Regions from separate parts of the Limnobaculum parvum genome, predicted to be linked through region 1. Evidence: predicted binding sites of a transcription regulator. Region 1 holds the regulator's gene; the other holds the start of a gene.
The links. Region 1 encodes CRP, which controls carbon source genes, mostly activating them, when cyclic AMP is high. Its sites were predicted from a motif close to ATGTGANNNNNNTCACAT; they were not measured.
Positions count from the first base shown of each region.

Region 2: HYN51_RS12540 (PTS mannitol transporter subunit IICBA) is a predicted target of CRP. The motif match lies at 4,605-4,622, and genes of this name have one in related genera.

Region 1 covers NZ_CP029185.2:3,345,252-3,356,632, reverse strand. Annotated here, with positions in the region: gene HYN51_RS14155 (YccS/YhfK family putative transporter) at 1-1,741, opposite strand, end outside; gene crp (cAMP-activated global transcriptional regulator CRP) at 1,812-2,444, opposite strand; gene HYN51_RS14145 (phosphoribulokinase) at 2,741-3,610, opposite strand; gene HYN51_RS14140 (YheU family protein) at 3,695-3,943, opposite strand; gene HYN51_RS14135 (hydrolase) at 3,940-4,920, opposite strand; gene HYN51_RS14130 (LysE family translocator) at 5,022-5,624, shown strand; gene HYN51_RS16420 (hypothetical protein) at 5,670-5,822, opposite strand; gene HYN51_RS14125 (ABC transporter ATP-binding protein) at 6,001-7,923, opposite strand; gene kefG (glutathione-regulated potassium-efflux system ancillary protein KefG) at 8,277-8,828, shown strand; gene kefB (glutathione-regulated potassium-efflux system protein KefB) at 8,828-10,666, shown strand; gene slyD (peptidylprolyl isomerase) at 10,830-11,381, shown strand, end outside.
Region 2 covers NZ_CP029185.2:3,006,437-3,017,817, reverse strand. Annotated here, with positions in the region: gene HYN51_RS12550 (MltR family transcriptional regulator) at 570-1,106, opposite strand; gene HYN51_RS12545 (mannitol-1-phosphate 5-dehydrogenase) at 1,204-2,358, opposite strand; gene HYN51_RS12540 (PTS mannitol transporter subunit IICBA) at 2,492-4,468, opposite strand; gene HYN51_RS12535 (hypothetical protein) at 5,007-5,330, opposite strand; gene HYN51_RS12530 (MFS transporter) at 6,090-7,445, shown strand; gene HYN51_RS16745 (C40 family peptidase) at 7,914-8,666, shown strand; gene HYN51_RS12520 (helix-turn-helix domain-containing protein) at 8,741-9,361, opposite strand; gene HYN51_RS12515 (autotransporter-associated beta strand repeat-containing protein) at 9,903-11,381, shown strand, end outside.

The DNA of each region.
Region 1 (11,381 bases):
GGGTAACCCACAGGCGCATATCGGCCAAGTAGCGAGTATTAAAGCCCGGCTCCTGCATGGCCTGATTCAATGCGGTAAAAAGAGTATTGTGAGCCTGATTAACCTTCATTCGGGTATAGGCGAGTTCCGCTACATCATTAGTCATATTAAATATTTGACGCAGGTGCTGTTGATACGTTTCCAGAGCGCTGTGGGCATTTCTACGCAACGTGGCACTTTGCCATTGAGGCCATAACCATAAGCTGCTGGCAAACGCCAAAATACAACCGATGACCGTATCTATCATACGAGGAAGCAGATAATTCATACCGCTATTGGAGATAATCTGTAGGGTGTAGAGCGCAGTAATCGTAAAACCAATCACAGCGATTCCATAATTCTTACGCACAATCAAATAGGAACAAAACGTCAGTACCAGCATTAGCACCAACATCAGGTTTTGAGAGTAGTAGAGATGAAGAATGGCGCCACCAGCAAGAATCCCAATCATGGTACCCAGCGAGCGGTGCTGAATACGTATTCGGGTGGCACTATAGCCGTTCTGGCTAACCACCATAATGGTCATGAGTATCCAGTAGGGTTTGGGAAGATTAAGCGTCAGGCCAATTCCAGCACCAGCGGCTAGTGTGATGCCAATGCGAGCCGCGTTTTTTAATGCGACAGATTTAAGTGAACAATAGTTTTTCAGCGCCAGCAGAAAAGGGAGATGACTCTGTATTGGCATCAACGTGCGGTTATATAGCGGTTTTTGGCGGCTAAGTAAGTGAGCGATACGGCTAAAATGGTAGTAACAAAAAGCGCCAACGGGATTATTCGGATGGTGATGGGCGATTTTTTCCAAGGCGGATAGGTCACTATTCATGTTGAATGGGACCGGACGGCGATGGTAGAGAATGTCATCAGCTAAAATCTGTAAACGGTGGCTAATGGTTTTTGCATTATGGCGAATAACGGCTTCAGCTTGGCTCTGCTCAACCAGTTTTTGTACTTCGCCGGGTTGATGCAGGCTAACGGTAATATGTTCCTGTAAATCGAGAGCAACCTGAAACGCCTGAATTAATCGCCGATGGCGAGGGTGTTTCAGGTTGGTAATCATATAGATTTGTTGGTAAACCAACGCGATGGTATCCATCACTTGCTGCTGGCGTAATAGTAATGGAGGGAGCGCCTTCTCCGGGTCGGTATGTTGAGTAAGTAAGCTGTACTTCTCATCCATATAATACGCCAACTGCCGGTAAAGCAGGCTGAGTGATTCTCGCATGGGTTGTTCTTGCCAAAGCCGAAACCACAGGCGGATAAACAAACCATACCAGACAGTACCAATGACAAATAATAGAGCCACTCGCCAAATGGGTAAATTGCCTGCCATACCGAGCGTAAAAATGGCGGTCACTAATGCTGCAGGCATTAACCGTCCATAAAGAGGACTGATTTCAGCCGTCACGCCAAATAATAGCGTCAGAATAAGCATGCATAGCGGCAGCGGAACAGACCACAACAGAAGAAACTGCAATAATACACTGCTGATAACAAACAACGTGGCACCGATAGCCAGTCGTTTGAAAAAGTGTTTATGGGGAGTATCGAGACCACCAATGCTGCAACAGGCAGGAACAAGCGAAAGTAAAAAGCCGGTTGGTAGATCGCCTAATAGCCAAAACAGAAACACGGGCAAACAGAGAACCAGAGTTTGGCGGAGAGCATAGTTGACTTCTGGATGATAAATAACTCGTCGCCACATAGGTCTCCCGGGAAAAGGGGAGCGGACATGGCTTCAGGAGGCCGTAAACATGTCCGCTTCTCTTTATTAGTTAACGGGTCCCGTAGACAACGATAGTTTTTCCATGAGCGGAAATCAGGTTCTGATCTTCCAGCATTTTTAAAATACGTCCTACCGTTTCACGGGAACATCCAACAATTTGACCAATTTCCTGACGGGTGATCTTGATTTGCATACCGTCTGGATGAGTCATTGCATCCGGCTGTTTAGCCAGATTGAGTAATGTTTGTGCGATACGGCCCGTAACATCAAGGAAGGCAAGACTTCCTACTTTCTCAGAGGTAACCTGCAAGCGGCTAGCCATCTGAGCGGATAAACGCATTAAAATATCCGGATTAACTTGAATGAGCTGGCGAAATTTTTTATATGAAATTTCAGCAACTTCACATGCTGTTTTTGCCCTGACCCAAGCACTGCGTTCCTGACCTTCTTCAAACAGGCCAAGTTCTCCGATGAAGTCCCCTTGATTGAGATAGGAGAGAATCATCTCTTTACCTTCTTCATCCTTAATTAGAACGGCTACGGCACCCTTTACAATATAGTAAAGAGTTTCTGCTTTTTCACCTTGGTGAATAAGTGTGCTCTTGGATGGATATTTATGAATATGACAATGAGATAAAAACCATTCGAGAGTAGGGTCTGTCTGCGGTTTGCCGAGAACCATTTGTTGTTATCCTCTTTGTAGTCACTGCCCAACACAGCAAAGCGAGAAGCTTGCCGAAAATCTTATCCGCCCCGAAGCATATAACTTGCCAAGTGGGCGCTATTATAACTGATGTAAAAAAGAATATAGAGGTGTTTGTGGGCTGGTGTTGCATCAGCCTGATTGAACTCTAATTTATCTATTATACCCACCCTATGGTTTTAACACAGGTTGAACCAAGAGTCTCGTGTTGTCTTGCTAAAATGAGGGCTAAGCGGCGCTGAATCGGGTTGTTCGCCTGTTTTACCCTCACTTTTCTATTCTAATATTCTGCCTTCTAATAATTGTTGTATTAAGGGTGTGATAATTAGCTCCATCGCCAGTCCCAATTTCCCCCCCGGAATTACTAAGGTATTTGTTTGGGAGATAAATGAACCCTGTAACATGACTAGTAGATAGGGAAAATCAATGCCTGTCAGCCCCCTGAAGTGAATAACCACGAGGCTTTCGTCCATAGTTGGAATGCTCTTCGCAGAAAATGGATCTGAGGTATCAACGGTGGGTACGCGCTGGAAGTTGATATGGGTTCGGGAGAACTGGGGGGTGATGTAATTGATATAGTCGTCCATCGAGCGGACAACCGAATCCAGCACGGCTTCCCGGGAGTGCTCCCGCTCCACCGTATCGCGGATTAGTTTTTGTATCCACTCTAGGTTGACGATAGGAACAACGCCAACCAGCAGATCGACGTGTTGGGCAACATTATGTTTCGCAGTGACGATGCCACCATGTAGTCCTTCATAAAATAGCAGATCGGTGGTTTCTGGTAAGGGTTGCCAGGGGGTAAATGTACCGGGTGTCTGGTTATAGGGAACGGCTTCATCATAAGTATGCAAGTACTTACGTGTGCGTCCGTTTCCGGTTTTTCCGTATTCAATAAAGCTGTTTTCCAGCAGAGCGAAGTCGTTAGCTTCGGGGCCGAAATAACTGATATGACGTCCTTGTTCTCTGGCTTTACGGATTTCCGCATCCATCTCTGGGCGCGTATAGCGATGGTAGGCATCACCATCTATACGTGCGGCATTTAAGCTTAACTGCTGAAATATTTTCCTGAAGGCCAAGCTAGTGGTGGTAGTACCGGCTCCGCTGGAACCGGTAACTGCAATGATTGGATGTTTTGCTGACATTAACCTGATTCCTTAATTCTCATGGTTATTACCAGAGCATAGTCGGATTGGTGCCGGGATGTCACAAAATTTTATTCCAAGAAATCAATACTCCGGATAAGGTTGTTCTTCCATATCATCACTGAACCGATCTTTGGGCATAATATTGATGGTTTCATGTAACTCTGACCAAACTAATATTATCTGACCGCTTTTTAGCTGACGCTTAACATCGTCCACTTTTTGTTGTAATGATCTTTCATGCTCTCCGTAATCGGTACCTTCACGCAGAACAAACGATTCGATAATACTTTCCAGCGTCTCGGGAGCCAGTTGCTGCCACGGGATCATCATTTATTTTTCTCCAGATAGTGGGTTAACCATTCAGGGATGCGATGCTCCAACCACATCTGCGGCTTTTTCCATGTGCCACTGACAAAGCCAACGTGCCCGCCATGTTCGGTTAATTGATATTCGATATTCTCCGGCAGGCTGTTCCGCTCAGGAATGACATCCGGTGACATAAAAGGATCGTCTTTGGCATGTATAATTAGCAAAGGAATACGTATCTGATGTAATACCGGCAGGGCGCTGCACTTTTGATAATAATCGGTGGCATCTTTAAATCCATGTAATGGTGCGGTGAGAGCGTCATCAAACTCACGGATTGAGCGAATATTTTTCAGTGATAAATCGGGCAGCGGCATAATACCGGGGTAGCGGACAAGCTTGCGTTTGGTGCTCTGTTTTAGCAGACCAAGCAGATATCGATGATAGACTCTCGACAGTCCTTGTTCCAGTCGACGTGAACAGGGATCGAGCATTAGCGGAGCGGAGACAATCACCGCCGCCTCAAGTGGAACTTGGTCGCCTTCTTCTGCTAAATAACACCCTAACATATTGCCACCCAGCGAGTAGCCTACTGCTGCAGTAGGAGCTTCTCCCAACGTATTTTGCAACCAGTTGAGAAAAAAGCGCGTATCGCTGGTTTCACCCGAATGATAAGCGCGAGGGCTGCGGTTAGGTTCACCGCTACAGCCGCGAAAATGCATGACAACTCCCAGCCAACCATTTTGACGACAAACCGCCAGCAAACCATGGGCATAAGGGCTGTAAAAGTTGCCTTCTAAACCGTGAAATAACACGAGCCGAGGCTTATGTTTCGCTTGGTGAGGATCTTCACTCCAAGCGATATCGAGAAAATCATCGTCTGGAAGTTCCAGACGCTGCCACACCGGTTTCAGGCTAATTTTTCTGCGGATAATCCGAGGTAATAGAGTTTGTATGTGTGGGTTAGCGGTGCCCGGTATGGGCCGAAATTGTGCATCCATAACAAAATTAAATTCACTCTTGGGGTCTTGTGCGATCAATATCACACTGCTAGCTTGAATGGAATGATTAAACATCTCTTACTGGTAAAGGGGTATACAGAATGGCGTTAGGTTGGTTTCTTTCTATGTCGATGTTTTTATGGATAGCGGCAGTTACACCGGGGCCGAATAATATGTTACTCACCTCTTCGACTGCTAATTTTGGTTTTACCCGCTCTTTACCGTTGATGTTTGGCATTATGATTGGCATGCAATTACTGTTGCTGCTAGTTGCCATAGGTGTTGGCTCGCTGGTGATCGCCTATCCTTCGTTGCATTTAGCGCTGAAAATTGCAGGTAGTCTCTATCTGATTTGGCTGGCATGGAAAATTGCGACTTCTCGCTATGAGAAGCTGGATACAGAGAAAGGAACAGCACAACCGGTTCGGCTATATCAGGGATTATTGTTACAGGCACTGAATCCTAAAGCCTGGTTGATGGGTATTGGCTCAATTGCTAGCTACAGCTTGGCTGGTGACATGTATAGTGCATCGGTGATTGCCATCAGCATTGCGATGTTTATGGTGAATCTGGTGGCTGGTTTTATCTGGATGGGTTTTGGTTCCGCGATTGGTCGTTTACTGCAAAGCCGCAAATCGTGGGCGATTTTTAATATAACCATGGGTATTTTGACGGCGGGCTGCGTGGCGCTTATTTGGTTGTAGCGAAATCGGAACATAATTAACCAAAGCGGTACTTACCATTGCCGCTCATATTTCTGATAGTTCAGTTTTGTACTTTAAGATAGCCAATCGTTGGGAGGGACGGGTGTTGGGGTCGACTTGGCGTAAGCCAACGACAAACAGGAAAAGCCCGGTTGAACAGCGCTGGCCCGCAGGGTGAAACACCATAAGGTGTTTCATAGCTGCCCCTAACCCGGCCAGGCCCAATGTGCTCCGTAGCTGAGTACAGACGGTTTACTGACCGTTATCGGTGTAGATATAAGCACATTGTTTTTACGGTCAGAATATTCGCAGATGCTGATTTATTAGGTTTGTCAGCAGTCTCAGGCGATGATATCACCGCCTCTGCTATTAATTCTTAATCATTCCCTTGATTAAAATTGGCGGTCATCTCTTCCAACTGCTCTTGTAGTTCCAGCCAGCTCATTTCAGTTTCTTCCTGAGCGGACTTCACGCTAACCTGCTGCTGTAGCAGTTTAGTGAGTTCAGCTTTTTTATCCGCCTCGTAAATGGCGGTATCCGATAGGGCCAGTTCAATATCGCTAAGCTGTTTTGCCAGCTTGTTTAGCTCAATATCCAGCTTATCGATCTTTTTACGAATTGGTTGAGTTTGAGTTCGAAAATCTGCTTCACGGCGTTTTTGATCTTTACGTGCTTGGGCGCTGTTAGCGGTAGGTTCTTTATCACTACCTTCCGGCTGCATTTCTTGTTTTTGCAGATCGGCTAACCACTGCTGATAATCTTCCAAATCGCCGTCGAAAGGCTCTACTTTTTTGTCATGAACTAAATAGAGCTCATCGGTAGTAGAACGCAGTAAATGACGATCGTGGGAAACCACGACCAGAGCGCCGTCAAAATCAATCAGTGCTTCGGTTAGAGCCTGACGCATATCCAGATCGAGGTGGTTAGTCGGTTCGTCGAGCAGTAACAGATTTGGGCGTAGCCAGACGATTAATGCCAGCACTAAACGGGCTTTTTCTCCTCCGGAGAAGCGCTCGGTATTTTCGCTGACTTTATCGCCGCGAAAGCCAAAACCGCCCAAATAATCTCGTAAGGGCTGTTCATATTCCTGCGGCGCCAGACGGCTGAGGTGTTGTAATGGCGATTCATCGGGGCGAAGGGTTTCTAACTGATGCTGGGCGAAGTAACCCAGTTTGATGCCTTTAGCTAAACCAATCTCTCCCTGTTGAGGGGCTAACTCTCCCGCCAACAGTTTGATTAGCGTCGATTTACCTGCACCGTTACGCCCCAGTAAACCAATACGTGAGCCGGGTACCAGATTCAGCTTGATGGATTGCAAAATGGTTTTATCGCCGTAACCCGCACTGACTTTTTCCATTCTCAGCAGAGGATTAGGCAGGCTTTCCGGCTGACGAAAACTAAAGCTGAAAGGATTATCAACGTGAGCAGGCGCAATCAGCTCCATGCGCTCTAACATTTTAATTCGGCTTTGTGCCTGTTTGGCTTTGGTTGCCTGAGCTTTAAAGCGATCGATATAGCTTTGCAGATGGGCAACTTTCTCCTGTTGGCTTTGATACAGTGCCTGCTGTTGTGACAGTTTAGTGGCGCGTTGACGCTCAAAGGAGGAGTAGTTACCGGTGTACTCAAACAACTGTTGCTGCTCGATATGCAGAATTTTATCCACGATAGGATCAAGGAAGTCTCGGTCGTGAGAAATCAGGATCAGTGTTCCTTCATAGCTTTTTAGCCATTTCTCCAGCCAGATAACTGCATCTAAATCGAGGTGGTTGGTGGGTTCGTCGAGCAACAGTAAGTCGGAGCGACAAAGCAGAGCCTGAGCCAGATTCAGACGCATACGCCAGCCGCCGGAAAAAGCACTTACCGGCTGCTGTAATTGCTCCTGAGAGAAGCCTAAACCGTGTAGCAGGCTGGAAGCTCGGGGATAGATAGTCCATGCTTGTATGGCATCCAGCTTACCGTGCAGTGACGCAATTTCATTACCATCATTTTTTTCATTAGCTTCAGCTAATGCATGTTCAAGCCGACGGTACTCCCGATCGCCATCAATAACATACTCAATGGCGGGAATATCTAATGCTGGCGTTTCCTGATTGACCCATGATAAAGCCCAATTGGCAGGGAAGGTAGCGTTACCGCCGTCTGCGGATAATTCACCTTTTAATAGCGAAAGCAGCGTTGATTTTCCGCAGCCGTTTTTACCTACCAGCCCCACTTTTTGTCCGGGGTTGATGGTTGCAGTCGCGTTATCAAGCAGAACGTTAACGCCACGTCGAATCTGTAATGAAGAAAAAACAATCATAGGGTCACATATCAAGTTATTAGTCGCTGGGTTATCAACAGTGAATACTTGGCTTCAAAAATAAGTGCGGTATGAAACTATTGATAGAAAACAGTGAGAGGAGTACAACAGCCGCTACACTATTTTGAATATTATTATTTAAGATTAAAGAACTTAGCTATATCGATAATCGAGAGTCTGATTATTCGTAACAGCCTATTTTGAATATTATTATTGTTCAATATTTCAATTTACTCGCTAAACTTACAGAGTGCGACGGTTGTATTAAACCACCATTGATTCACACCGGTAATTTATAAGCCATGCATGGTAGCGGAAAATGTCAGTAATGACGATGTTTAGGGGAAGCGAAAATGTCGCACTTGCCAAAAGCCTTGGTTTTGTTTGCCCATCCCGAGCCCAAGCGCTCGGTTGCCAATAAGGCGTTATTAAAGGTTATTCGCAATTTGGATAACGTCACAGTCCGTGATTTGTATGCTTACTATCCCGATTTTTTTATTAATGCTCATCGTGAACATCAACTATTAAGAGATCACGACGTTATTATTTTTCAATTTCCCATTCACACCTATAGTTGCCCAGCGTTGATGAAAGAGTGGATAGACAGGGTGTTAAACCTGCAATTCGCGGGCAGCATTGGCGCGAATGAGCTTTCTGGTAAGCGTTTTCGGTTGGTGGTCACTGCGGGTGCCACCGAGAGTAGCTATCAGTTAGGGGGGACGGTGGGATATTCCTTTGACGATATTTTGCTACCGTTCAAAATTATGGCTAAAGCCTGCGGAATGGTGTGGGTTGACCCAATGATTATTTATCGCGCCCGCCGGTTAGAAGAAGATGAATTACAGCAGCATGCGTTGAAATATGCCGAATGGCTTAGTGTGTCCGCAGAAGAGGATAGCGAATAATGGATACTTCCCCCCAACTTATCGCTGTTTTAGTTTTTCTCTCGGTGGCCGTTTTGGCGGTTCCTCTGGCGAAACGTATTGGTATTGGCGCGGTACTTGGCTATCTGATAGCCGGTATTGCTATTGGCCCCTGGGGATTTCGGCTGATTAATGATGTTGATGAAATCCTTCATTTTTCTGAAATGGGCGTAGTTCTGCTGCTGTTTGTTATTGGTCTGGAATTGAACCCGGCCAAGCTATGGAATATGAGAAAGCCCATTTTTGGTCTGGGAACGGCTCAGGTGTTGATGACCAGCGCTGTTCTTTGCGGACTGCTGTATTGGGCCGGGTTTGGTTTGTCTGCGGCGATTATTGGTGCCATTGGGCTATCCATGTCATCCACTGCGATGGCGCTACAGTTGATGAAAGAAAAGGGAATGCGCGGTGACGGTGGGCAGTCAGGTTTTGCAGTGCTGTTGTTTCAGGATATGGCGGTTGTTCCAGCACTGGCGCTGGTACCAATTTTGGCGGGAACAGGTGGAACGGGTGCGGACTGGTTTACCGTTCTCAGTAAAGTGGTTGGGCTGGCGATTCTGGTGCTCGGCTGCCGTTATTTATTGCGTCCGATTTTTCGCTATGTTGCGGCTTCAGGCGCTCGGGAAGTGTTTACCGCCACCGCGCTGCTGGTGGTATTAGGTGCCGCTGTACTTATGCAGCAAATCGGTTTTTCTATGGCGTTGGGGACTTTTCTGGCAGGCGTGCTGCTGGCAGAAAGCGAGTATCAGCATGAGCTTGAAGTGGCTATTGAGCCGTTTAAAGGTTTGTTGCTGGGGCTGTTCTTTATTTCGGTCGGGATGGTACTCAATTTAGGGGTTTTCTACTCTCATATTCTGCAGGTATTCGTTGGGGTATGCGTCTTACTGTTGGTTAAAAGCGTTGTACTGTACGGATTAGCACGCTTTTTCCGAATTAACCGCTCAGAGAGGCTTCAGTTTTCTGCCGTACTTAGTCAGGGGGGGGAGTTTGCCTTCGTGCTGTTTGCCGCTGCGAAGTCTCAGAATATTTTTGATTCAGAGCAGATAGCCATGCTGCTGGTGGTGGTGACCATTTCCATGATGACCACGCCGATATTAATGCAACTGGTCGACAAGATATTGGCTCGTCGTTATAACCCCGGAGATGAACCTACTCAGGCATCTGATGTGGAAGATGATGAACCTCAGGTGATCGTGGTTGGGTTTGGTCGTTTCGGTCAGGTGGTTGGTCGTTTATTGATGGCGAATGAAATTCGCCTGACAGTACTGGAACGAGATGTCAGTCAGGTGAGTATCTTGCGCGGCTACGGTTATAAAGTCTATTACGGCGATGCGACTGAACTTGAACTGCTGCGTGCAGCCGGTGCGGAAAAAGCCAAAGCTATTATCATTACCAGTGATTTGCCGGAAGAGACCATGACAGTGGTTCGTCTGTGTCAGCAATACTTTCCTAATTTGTCTATTTTGGCACGAGCCAGAGGGCGGGTTGAGGCTCATGAACTGCTAAATGCGGGTGTTGAATTATTCTCCCGAGAGACATTTTCTAGCGCCCTTGATTTAGGGCGTAAGGCACTAATTGATCTGGGAATGCATCCTCATCAAGCCTATCGTGCCCAGCAGTATTTCAAACGTTTGGATGAGAATATGCTGCGTGAGCTGGTGCCCGATCGTCAGGGTGAAGTTCAGCAGGTATCTCGAGTAGCAGAAGCGCGGCGTGAACTGGAGAATCTGTTTCAGCGAGAAATTCAGCATGACAGCAAGTTATCTGACGCTTGGGATATGGAAGATGACGTACAGGAGGCTCGGCACGAAGAGCAGGATTAACCTGAAAAAAGAGATGATGGATAGGCCGCAGGATCTCAATCTAATAGTCGACTTTCATCATACTTAGTAATATAAAGTTGCCTAAATTTTTATCTCAGTGAGTACAGCGCCGTTGATTTCAGCTACAATCAGCGGAAATTAAGTATCAACGGTAGGAGAAATCATGAAAGTAGCAAAAGACCTAGTGGTCAGCCTGGCCTATCAGGTTCGTACAGAAGACGGTGTATTAGTTGATGAGTCTCCGGTGAGCGCACCGTTAGATTATCTGCATGGACATGGTTCTCTGATCGCAGGTTTAGAAAAAGCATTAGAAGATCATAACGTAGGCGATCGTTTTGACGTGTTTGTACCGGCTAACGAAGCTTATGGCAACTATGATGATGTCTTGGTTCAGCGCGTACCTAAAGATGTATTTATGGGTGTTGATGAGCTTCAGGTAGGTATGCGTTTCCTGGCTGATACCGATCAAGGTCCTGTGCCAGTTGAAATTACCGAAGTAGAAGACGACCACGTAGTAGTTGATGGTAACCATATGCTGGCTGGTCAAAACCTCAACTTTAATGTTGAAGTTGTTGCTATCCGCGAAGCAACACCGGAAGAACTGGCTCATGGTCATGTTCACGGTGAGCACGATCACGAACATGGTGAAGGTGGCTGCTGTGGCGGTCATGGTCACGGAGATGGCGGTGGTTGCTGCGGTGGTGGCGGTCACGAT
Region 2 (11,381 bases), 340 kb from region 1:
GGCGTCGCTATGCCTCTCGCCGCATCCATGCGGCTCGTGCTGCCTCTGGTCTTCCTTCGGCAACATTCGGATGCTTTAACCTAAAGGGCAAAGGGCAAAGGGCAAAGGGCAAAGGGCAAAGGGCAAAGGGCAAAATATAAAAAAATAAATACCTGAATGAATCACCTGACTGACAGTTAGTATTGCTAATCGGAGGGAGAGGTTGCCGTGGGGGTCGACTTGGCGTAAGCCAACGACAAACAGGCGAAAGCCTGTTTGAACAGCGCTAGCGCTGGCCCGCAAGGTGTTTCATAACTGCCCGTAGCCCGGCTAGGCCCGACGCACTCTGCACTCAAGTACAGACGGTCTACCGGCCGAGCACAATGGTGATATATGCAATATCGTATTTACGGCCGGAATCGCCACCGAGGCTAATAGTAAACGATGCTAATCGGAGGGAGAGGCTGCCGGAGCGCGCCTAGGTAGACGCACCAGAGCAACGTACAGACGGTCTACCGGCCGAGCACGATGGTGATATACGCAACATCGTATTTACGGCCGGAATCGCCACAGTAGCAGAAATAGATCATCTAAAAAGCTTTCTTATGCCCCAACCGCGACAACAAATCCGTAATATACAAAACTAACGTCGATCGAATAGCCTGCTGATACCGCTGAAGCTGCATATCCACCAGCTTGTCATCAATCACCTCTTCCGGCAGGTTTAGCACCGGAGGTGGGGGCAGGGTGATGCCGTGCAGCATATGCAGCGGACCCAGCACTTCATCATCGGTAAAGCTGAGATTATCCTGAATATTCAGCAGTTCATTATTCAGCGCCAGTAATAGCTCGACATCTTCATACTCATCGCGAGTGATGACGCCAAGGGCATAAATCAGCTTCAGGCGTACCGGAAGCGCGGCCAGAGGGCCTGAGCCCTCCAACAACGGTTCAACTGCATACTTAACGGCATAGTCATCTTTGCGGAATACCTGCAGGATCAACAGATCGACGGCATCGGCTAACAGGCTGACAGCAGCCTCGATAAAGCCTTTGACCGTTAATCTGGCATTCAAACGTTCCAGAATGCGGTTTTCAAATACCTGTGTCTCTTCCATCGTTGCCATAGTTTACTTTGCCAGCTAAAGCTTTTTACCTGAATAGCAGACATTGCTGCCTGATGTTGTTACATAAAAGTGCATACTTACATTATACAGGCATCTGCTAAGCCTGACGCTGCATGGTGTTATACACATTTGTTATTTGAGCCACAACCTCGGGTTGATCCTCAAGGTGACAAACGTCTAGCAGGGTTTGTTCAATTCCCTTCGACGCCAGCATGGCTGCCAGCTCTTGCGCTTGGGGATCTTGATCACTGCGATAGCTTAAAGCAGCAGCAATACCAAGCAGTAAATTTTGATGAGGTAAACCATACTCCAGCGTACCACGAAGCGGTTTAATTAACCGATCCCCTTCACTTAGCTTACGCAAAGGTTGGCGGCCGACTCGTTCAACGTCGTCATGCAAATAGGGATTCTCAAAACGGCTGAGGATCTTATCAATGTAGGCGGCATGTTGCTCAGGATCGAATGCGTAACGCCGAATCAACACGGCACCGCTCTCTTTCATGGCGGCGCTTACTTTCTGGCGGATATCCGGATTGAGGATCGCGTCACGGATAGTTTTGTAGCCAGCCAACTGGCCTAAATAGGCGGTGATGGCATGTCCGGTATTTAAGGTAAACAACTTACGTTCTATATAGGCCATCAAATTGGCGGTAGGCTCCATGCCTTCAATGTGCGGCAACGCCCCTTTAAACTGAGTGCTGTCTACAATCCATTCGCTGAAGGTTTCTACCGTGACATCCAGCGGATCGTTTGCCGCTTCGCTAGGCGGGACAATACGGTCTACGGCGGAATCCACAAAACCAATATTCTGCTCCATCCACTTCTGCATCTCTTCCGGGATTTGCAGCATCACATGCTGTTTAAGCTGGCTGGTGCCTCGCACCATATTTTCACAGGCTATGATGTTTAACGGCTGGTGATTGCCCTGTTGATAGCGAGCAATCAATCCTTGTGCCAGTGTACCTGCGATTTTTTCTAGCACCTGTGGGCCGACGGCGGTGGTAATGATATCTGCCTGAGCTATTTGGCGGATGGCATCCGGGCTGGCGCTGTGAATTGCGCTGATGCGGCTGACTTTCTCTATTCTGGCATCTTGACCAACGACATTAACTTGATAGCTTTGCTGATGTGCCAGTTGATCAACCAACGGTTGATTAACGTCGGCAAAGGTGAGCTCGGCCTGAGCATCGGCCAATAGTTTACCGATAAACCCGCGCCCGATATTGCCTGCACCAAAGTGTATTGCTTTCATAAAGTTAACCTTAATATTCTGTGTTCAAACCTAAACCGTAAAAAAAACAGGGGCTGGGGGACCAGCCCCTAATGACAAAGTATCAGCAGCTAGACGGCTGGCTGCGGCAGTAGATACTTTGCAATACGTACTATTACGCGGCCTGCTCACCGGCCAGCAGGTCTAATACTTCCTGTACGCTGCTGGTTTGTGCCAAACGTTCAATAATGCCGTCATCATCCAACGCGTTGGTTAAGCGTGTAATCACCTGAATATGTTGGTTATTACGCGCCGCGATACCAATCACCAGACGGGCTATTTCGTCCGGTGTATCACCAAAGCAGACGCCTTGTGGATATTGACAAATCACTACGCCAGTACGCAGTACGCGATCTTTGGCTTCTACGGTACCGTGTGGAACGGCAATGGATTCTCCAAGATAGGTTGAGGTTAAGGCTTCACGGGCCAGCATCGCGTCGATATAGTCGGGCTCTACGTAGCCACCATTAACCAACATCTGACCGGCAAAGCGAATCGCTTGCTCTTTATTGTCAGCTTGTAGATTAAGGAAGATGTTGTTGGCACTCAGCTCAAACAGATTTTCTTCCTGATTGGCGGGATCAAAATGGTCATCGTTAGCGGCGACAAAGGTTTGAGTAATGAGTTTACTGTCGTTAGCCGCTTGCGGATGTTTAGCTGCCAGCAGGCGGGCCGCTAAGTCATTGTAGAGCTGGCCGTCGAGAAAGTTTTTCAGCGAGATGTGTATGGCATGGGGGGCATGATCCATAGCCCGGCGCGTGAGGTCTTGATGGGTGATAACCATATCGACACCGTCTGGCAGGCTGTTAATCGCACAGTTGGCAACAGTAATATGATTGAGCCCGGCATCTTTTACTTTTTTGCGTAATACGCCAGCGCCCATAGCACTGGAACCCATACCCGCATCGCAGGCAACCATAATGGTGCGTACATAGCTTAAGTCTTTTACCATATCGCTTTTATGCATGGTTGGTTGGGCTGCACCGCCTTGTGCTTTATTACCTTTGGATTGTTGTTTCATGCCTTGCATACGGCGAGTGGCATCTGCGAGGCCATTATCTTCTTCTTCCCCCGCAGGTACACGCTTGAGCATCACGGCGGAAGCCAAGAACGAGACAATACCCGAAGTCAGAATCGACAGAACCACACCGATTAACGATGACTTGGGTGTCATCAGCAGCACGGCAAAAATAGAGCCGGGAGACGCGGGAGAAACCAGTCCTGCATTAAACAGCGTTAGGGTAAATACACCGGTCATTCCGCCCAAAATCACCGCGATAATCAAACGCGGGTTCATTAACACATAGGGGAAGTAGATCTCATGGATACCACCAAAGAAGTGGATGATCACGGCACCCGGTGCAGACAGCTTCGCACTCCCTTTACCAAAGAACATATAGGCCAGCAGAACCCCAAGCCCTGGCCCTGGGTTAGCTTCAATTAGGAAGAAGATGGATTTGCCGGTCTCTGTCGCCTGCTGAATGCCTAGCGGAGAGAAAATTCCGTGGTTGATGGCATTATTCAGGAATAGAATTTTTGCCGGTTCAACAAAAATAGAGGTTAACGGCAGCAGGTTGTTCTGCACCATAATGTTAACCCCGGCAGCCAGTATCTTAGACAGCGATTCAACCAGCGGGCCGATTGCCATAAAGGCCAGAATAGCTAATAACATACCAATAATGCCGGCAGAGAAGTTATTCACTAACATCTCAAAACCGCTTTTGATTTTACCGTCAACCCAGCGGTCAAAACGGCGAATGGCATAACCCCCTAACGGCCCTACGATCATGGCACCCAGGAACATCGGCATATCAGCACCGATAACGACACCCATTGTGGTTATCGCACCCACCACGCCGCCGCGCTCGTCGCCAACCAGACGCCCGCCGGTATAGCCGATTAACAGCGGTAGCAAATAGGTAATCATTGGGCCAACCAGTTTGGCTAATGTATCGTTCGGTAGCCAACCGGTTCGAATAAACAGAGCGGTAATCAGCCCCCAGGCAATGAATGCGCCGATATTGGGCATCACCATGTTGCTGAGGAAGCGGCCAAAATTCTGTACCTTGACCTTTATATTTGGTGATAACATAAAACACCCCTCGAGGTGCGCGCAGATACTGGTGCGCGTAGTAGTAGTCGGGACGGTTTCGCCAAAAACCGTCAATCAATTTCAATGCAGGCCGACTCTATCACGACATTTTTATCTCGCGTATCCCGAGCGGATTTTGTGATGCTTATCACTTATCCCCCCCCCTCACGCTACGGTTATTGGTGACATTGATCACAAAAAACACCTGTAATAAAGTAACAATGTTAAAGAAAATCCTGAATTCGTGATTTTTATGTGAAGTTAATCACTATTTTGTTTGTGGCTTTTGTTTATTAAATGTGACTTTAATCACAAAGTATTTTTCATTTCTCGCCTTTCCAACGGGTAACGCTGTTTTTCGAACGCTCTGCTTCGATGGCGTATTGTTATTTCTGTAACTTAATTACAACGTATTGGTTTTTAGGCGAATTGTTTTGAGCGGGGCGGTGTAATGGTGTGTTGTAAGTAGGGCTGGGATATCAATAAGAAAAATCAGAAGCTTGCAGGGGCAACCTGATAAAAGAAATCGGCTGTATGATTAAGCTGATGCCATAGTAATAGACTGTTTGAGCAGAGTAATAAGGTCGGTACTGTTTCGAGTAGTAAATTTTGCGTGGGGCTGATCCCAGTTATTGTCAGAAATGGTATGGATAATGAATGCGCCTTGCTCATCAAAAGAGGGATACCAACCAATATCGACAATATTGCCATTATTGAACTCTATTTGTAGCAAATCTTCATCAAGGTAATCAATTATTGCGGAAAAAGATTGATCTAAATTCAATGAGGCAATTTGATTGTATATGCTGACGCTATTTTTTACTTTAATGCTGACGCCACATACTATTATTTCTTTAGCCATGAAGTTTATCTCATTTTATTAAAATCAATTAATTAGATTTTAAAACACGCATTTATCATAGCTTTTTTCACTGAATAGTGAAACGATGATCTTAAATATATTATAGAATATGTATTACCTAACTCTATTTAGGTAATAAATAGCTATCTACTAGATAGGAAGAAAATTAAATTGATAAATAAGATTTTCATTTATCGCTATAAGAAAATAATGGGTGGATCTTTGATGGTGGCGATATTTCATCCGTTTTGAACGTAAAATAATCAGCGGATTGGGCCTAAGAATCAGTGTGCTGATTTTATTTTCTGTCTGGGGAATATTGCTCTTTACCGTTGGCTAACATTTTTCACCAAAGTGTTGCAATGGCGGGCTTAACGGCGTGTTTTTTGCCTCCGATAAATGGTTTAATTGACGCTATTTGTTATGAATCATTCTTAAACAAGGATAATTCAGTGAAATATTCTATATTTTGCTGATAAATAAAGCATGATGACCTATTTTCAGTTGTGTGGTTTACAGTATATCGAATTTACTGCTATAACTAGTATCGAGTGACCATTCATAAAGCTACGCAGTACTGACCGCGAATCAATGGATTGAGTGCCTTCAGAGACAGAATATCTCTGAACGATATATGCATTCCTGAATTATTTTCCGGCTCCGGAACCTGTGCGCGTTGGTCACTTTTGGACATTTAATTAATAGATTTTTAGGCAAGATTTTCGCAAATACAATAATTCGATAACAGGTTACAAGCAAATGACAGCATCTTCCCCCACAATAACTGGCCAGCCAAAAGCGCGACCGTTGAATAAGAATGATTATAAGACCTTAGGGTTATCCTCCCTTGGTGGCACCCTAGAGTTTTATGATTTCGTTATCTTTGTTTTCTTTACTGGAACATTAACTCATCTATTTTTCCCTGGTGATAATGAATTTTTTGCCCAAATGAAAACGCTGGGTATTTTTGCTGCTGGTTATCTGGCTCGTCCGCTCGGTGGGATTATTATGGCGCATTACGGCGATAAGATCGGTCGTAAGCGTATGTTTACTCTTAGTATTTTCCTGATGGCGTTACCCACGTTGGTCATTGGTCTGCTTCCGACCTACGCTTCCATTGGCGTGATGGCACCTATTCTTCTGCTGTTGATGCGTATTCTACAGGGTGCGGCAATTGGCGGTGAAATGCCGGGGGCATGGGTATTTATTGCTGAGCATACGCCTGAGCAGCGCTATGGTTTAGGTGTTGGCACCTTAACCTCTGGTATTACCGGCGGTATTCTGCTGGGTTCGATTGTGGCTATCTTGATTCAGCGTAACTACAGCACGGCAGAAATTAATGAATATGCATGGCGTATTCCATTCATTTTGGGTGGTGTATTCGGTTTTATCTCGGTGTACCTGCGTAAATTCCTGCAAGAAACGCCAATTTTTAAAGAGATGGCAGAGAAGCATGCACTGGCGAAAGAACTTCCGGTTAAAACCGTGATTAAGAGCCATAAACAAGCCTGTGGGATTACCGCGATTCTGACTTGGTCTCTGTCTACGGCGATTGTGGTCACTATTCTGATGACCCCTTCAGTGGTGGTAGAGAAGATGTATCACGTGGATAGAACCATTTCGCTGGAAGCTAACTGCGTAGCGACATTTATGCTGACTCTGGGATGTATTTTCTGGGGCTGGATCAGCGATAAGCTAGGTACACGTATTTGTATGGCGGTATCTTGGGGTGGTCTCGCAATAACGGCCTACCATTTTTACAGTTCATTGCACCCAGAAATTGGTGCAGGTGAATTGATGTTTAATTATGGTTTGATGGGGCTGTTTGTGGGTGCGATTGCAACTACGCCAATTGTCGGTGCTCGTGCATTCCCGCCGGCTATTCGTTTCTCCGGTCTATCATTTGCCTACAATCTGGCTTACGCGGTATTTGGTGGCTTAACGCCAATGATCACCGGTGCATGGTTACAGCAAAGTGCTATGGCACCCGCTTACTATGTAGGCATTGTTTCCCTGTTAGCTGTCGTGGTTGCTTTCCTGCCCCTAGCTTACAAAGGTTGGACAGCAAAAAAGCAGCCTGACGCAATTTCCGCTTCACCGGTTATTGCTGATTAAGATGGGATGTAAATAGAAAAACGTTATTGGAACTGACCCGGATAACTTGGGTAGTTTAATATCGTCGAATGGGGCCTGAGTTCGGTATTGCACTGGACTCAGGCTTTTTAATTTTGACTTCTTCTGTTGCTGGTTTTAGGTATCGACGGCGTGATTAACGTCTTTATAAAATACATTATTACAACGCTTTATGGGATGGTATTAAATATTTCTCATCAAAAGTGAATAAATGAAGAGAATAGCTAAGGCCTGAGCATCCGTTGTGATAAGGAAAATGGATGGGCTTAATAAGTGACGCACAGGAGATGTCACATTTTTTCTGAACTTGTTTCTGCTTGAAATATTTTGTCATTTTTCTATAGGTTTGAGTTACAAAAAAAGCATTTTAAAATCGACTTAACTGAATAGAATGATTCCACTTTCCTCTTCTTAGTTTGAGATAGAAATATAAATTTAAATCATACTATTATGAAACATATCATACCCACTGCACTCTATAGCCTGTTCCGCACCTCTGTTGGAGGCGGTATCTGCATTTTTATGCTGTTTCTCTCTTTTAATGCTAATGCAGCGAATCATCATAAAATCGGTAAAAAAGCACCGTTGGCTGCCCATGTGATTATAAAAAGCAACACCAAGCGTAAACGGGTTTCATTAAATAACGCCAGTAAGGCTTACCAGCAGTCTGATGAACAACAAGAAATTCTCGCGGGTATCAATCCTTTCCGTCAGAAAAATATCAATAAGTTACAGATTACCGAAGGTATGCACCCTCAAATCTCAACCGTTCAGAAAAACACCATGATGACGGCTGAGCGTGAGGTGATTGCTAACTTAAGGAAGCAATTGGGCAAACCTTATCACTACGGTGGTACATCTCCCAGCACCGGATTTGACTGTAGCGGTTTGATTAATTATGCCTATCGCGATCATCTGAAATCAACACTACCAAGAACGGCTAATAATATGTTTCATATGTCTGCGGAGCAGGCGATTGAAATAGAGAAAGAACAACTGCACAGTGGTGATTTAGTCTTCTTTCGTACCCATAGTCGCGGTTATGGCTATGCGGATCACGTAGGTGTTTATCTGGGTGGTGGTGAATTTATACAGGCACCACGCACGGGTAAAGATATTCAGATTAGTCGATTAGATGAGGATTACTGGCAGGAGCACTATATTGGTGCGCGTCGGGTGTTGCTGCCTTCTGCGGTACGATAATCTCTTGAGCCTCGCGAGTGCCAGACACCGCGAGGCCTACAAACGTTAGTAAAACGTGGCAATAGACCGAGCGTTTAGAACCTTTCCGGCAACGAAGTTATCGAAGTCAATTTACCATCTTCCATGTTGATATAGCCTCCTTTCCTCAATTCTGACAGCACCAGCATCACATAGCTGCGTGACAGCCCGGAGCGTTTAATAATATAAGATGCCACCGTCACGGATGCTTTCACCGCATCGCTGTTTTGGTTTAAATCCATAAGAAGTGTGCGAATAAAAGCATAGTTGTTAGGTGTGATGGTTTTTTCAAACATATGGAAAAATTTGGTCATATTATAAGCTTGCACATGGCTTACTGACTCATATAAATTTTTCTCTCTGATGATTTTTAGGCCTTCTTCTGCGGGTAAATTATATATTGTGCTGGTTTGGGTTGGCTTAATATATAAACGGAGCGTGGGGGGAGTGTAGGTATTCACCAAACCGAAGATGGCATAGCCTTCAGCATAGGTCAGCAAGCGGTCTTCCTGATTCATATAAATAGAAAATACCCCTTCCTGAATGCAGCAGATATTATCAGTTATCAGAAATTTACTGCCTTTCTTAATGGTGATTTTTTCAAATTTATCACTCTCAGCAAATGCATTTATTAACAGCTGAAAGTGCATTTTAATATTGGGCGGTATATCGGACATTGTTGTGTACCTAATCAGGTAGTTTTATAAACTATAGGACAAAAATAGAGTGCGAGATAACAAGCTATAATGTTCGTTATGGTAATGATTTTTTAAATTAAACCCCAGTAAAGCGGAGATTGATAGCGATTTTTATACAGAATGCGACTAAATGTTTTCCTGTGTTGGTACTGTGATTAATTTTTAAACGTGTGAGTTTTTATATTAATTTATTTTATATTCAATAGGTTAATTTAAAATTTGCCTGCCTATTCTCCAATTCAATTTCTGATAAGAATATCCCAATACATTGAACTGTTAGCTTTTATTATTTCATTTCTAATCTATATTTATTAGATGCTATTTTTATTACAGAATGTATGAGTCTGTTAATTAATATGTTGATTTATATTGGCTATTTTGATTTTTATAGCAGAGTCACCTCTGTGATTTATAAACGAAATTGAACGGATGCTAATTTCTTTTTACCTCGAGATACAGGGATTTTATCTGTTTTTTTGAATGTGCCGTAATCGGGCAGGTTCTTATCAGGATAAACCAAATGAACAAGAAACATAGTGTTAGAAACCGTTGCGAATACCGATTTAACTCTTTACATAAAGCGATAGTCCTTGCATTTCCCGCCCTCTATTTAAGCATATCCATCCCGGTCCAAGCGGCAACAACTCTGACGGAAGGTCAGGATATCTATACCAATGGGTTGAATACCGGCTCGTATGATTTGTTACTTGATGGCAACGTGACTTGGAATACCATGTTTGCGATGAATAGTGCAGCCAAGACGGTGATTACGATTGATGGTAATCATTACACCATCACCGCTAACGGTAGCAGTTCCCAGCGTTTACTTGATATAACTCAAACCAATAATACTATCTCTATCAATAACGCGACGATTACCTCTAAACCCTTCACCGGTGCACGTAGTTCATTAATTCGGCTTTATCAGCTTAACGATATTGCCAATATCAATTTTGCAGGCACCACGTTCCTGAATATTGGGCCGACGGATTACAACACTTATGCCTCCGCCGATTACGGCCCAATCTTATCTATTCGTGGTAGTACCGGCAGCACGATGAATGTTGATGGTGGAACCGCAGGCGTATTGTTTAAAGGAAACCATGGGCTGGCCGATCAGCCCGGTGTGGTCGGCCTCTATTCAAACAATACGATGAACTTCACCGGTAAAGTGACCTTTGACAGTAACTGGACCGCTAACTACGGCGGTGCCATCACGGTATTTGATATTGCCGGCAGTAAGATGACCTTTGCGGGTGAAACCAGTTTTATTAATAACCACTCCTCGGTGTTTGGTGGCGCAGTCGATTTCTGGGGTGCCTCGGCCATTATGGACTTTAATGGCCCCACGTTGTTTACCGGCAACTATGTGTACGGCACGACCACAAACTCGTTTGATTACCCTGATCACGTTGACGATCAGCATACCCGTGGAGGCGCCATTAACATCGGCTATCTCAGTCCGGGGGGTAGCGGTCTTAACTTGAACTTTAATAACAATACGACCTTTAAAGGTAACTTTGTCATTGATCCCAAAAATGGCTATAACGCTTTAGGTGGTGCGGTTAGTGCTTATGGGAATGGCGGTAACTATAACTATTTTATGAATTTTAACGGAGCCACAACCTTTGATGGCAACTACGTTTATTCATTAACCGGCTTGGGTTACGGTGGGGCAATTTACTATGATGCGGGTGCCGCCGCGACGTTAAATTTAGGGCCGGGTTCCAGCGTGATTAACAATTACGCCAAAACGCAGGGTGGCGGTATTTATCTGAAAACCGGGACGATTAACCTAAAAGCAAACGGGGGCGATATCCTCTTTCAAGGTAACCGTCAGGGAGCAAGTTTTGCGCTCATCGGTAGTGGGCCGCTTTATGCACCGGTAGACGGTTCGGGAAATCCTAATGCTATCTATCTGGGTGGCACAGGAAGCTTAAACATGGACGCTTCTGCCGGTAATTTCATTCAGTTTTACGATCCCATTGCATCTATTTCT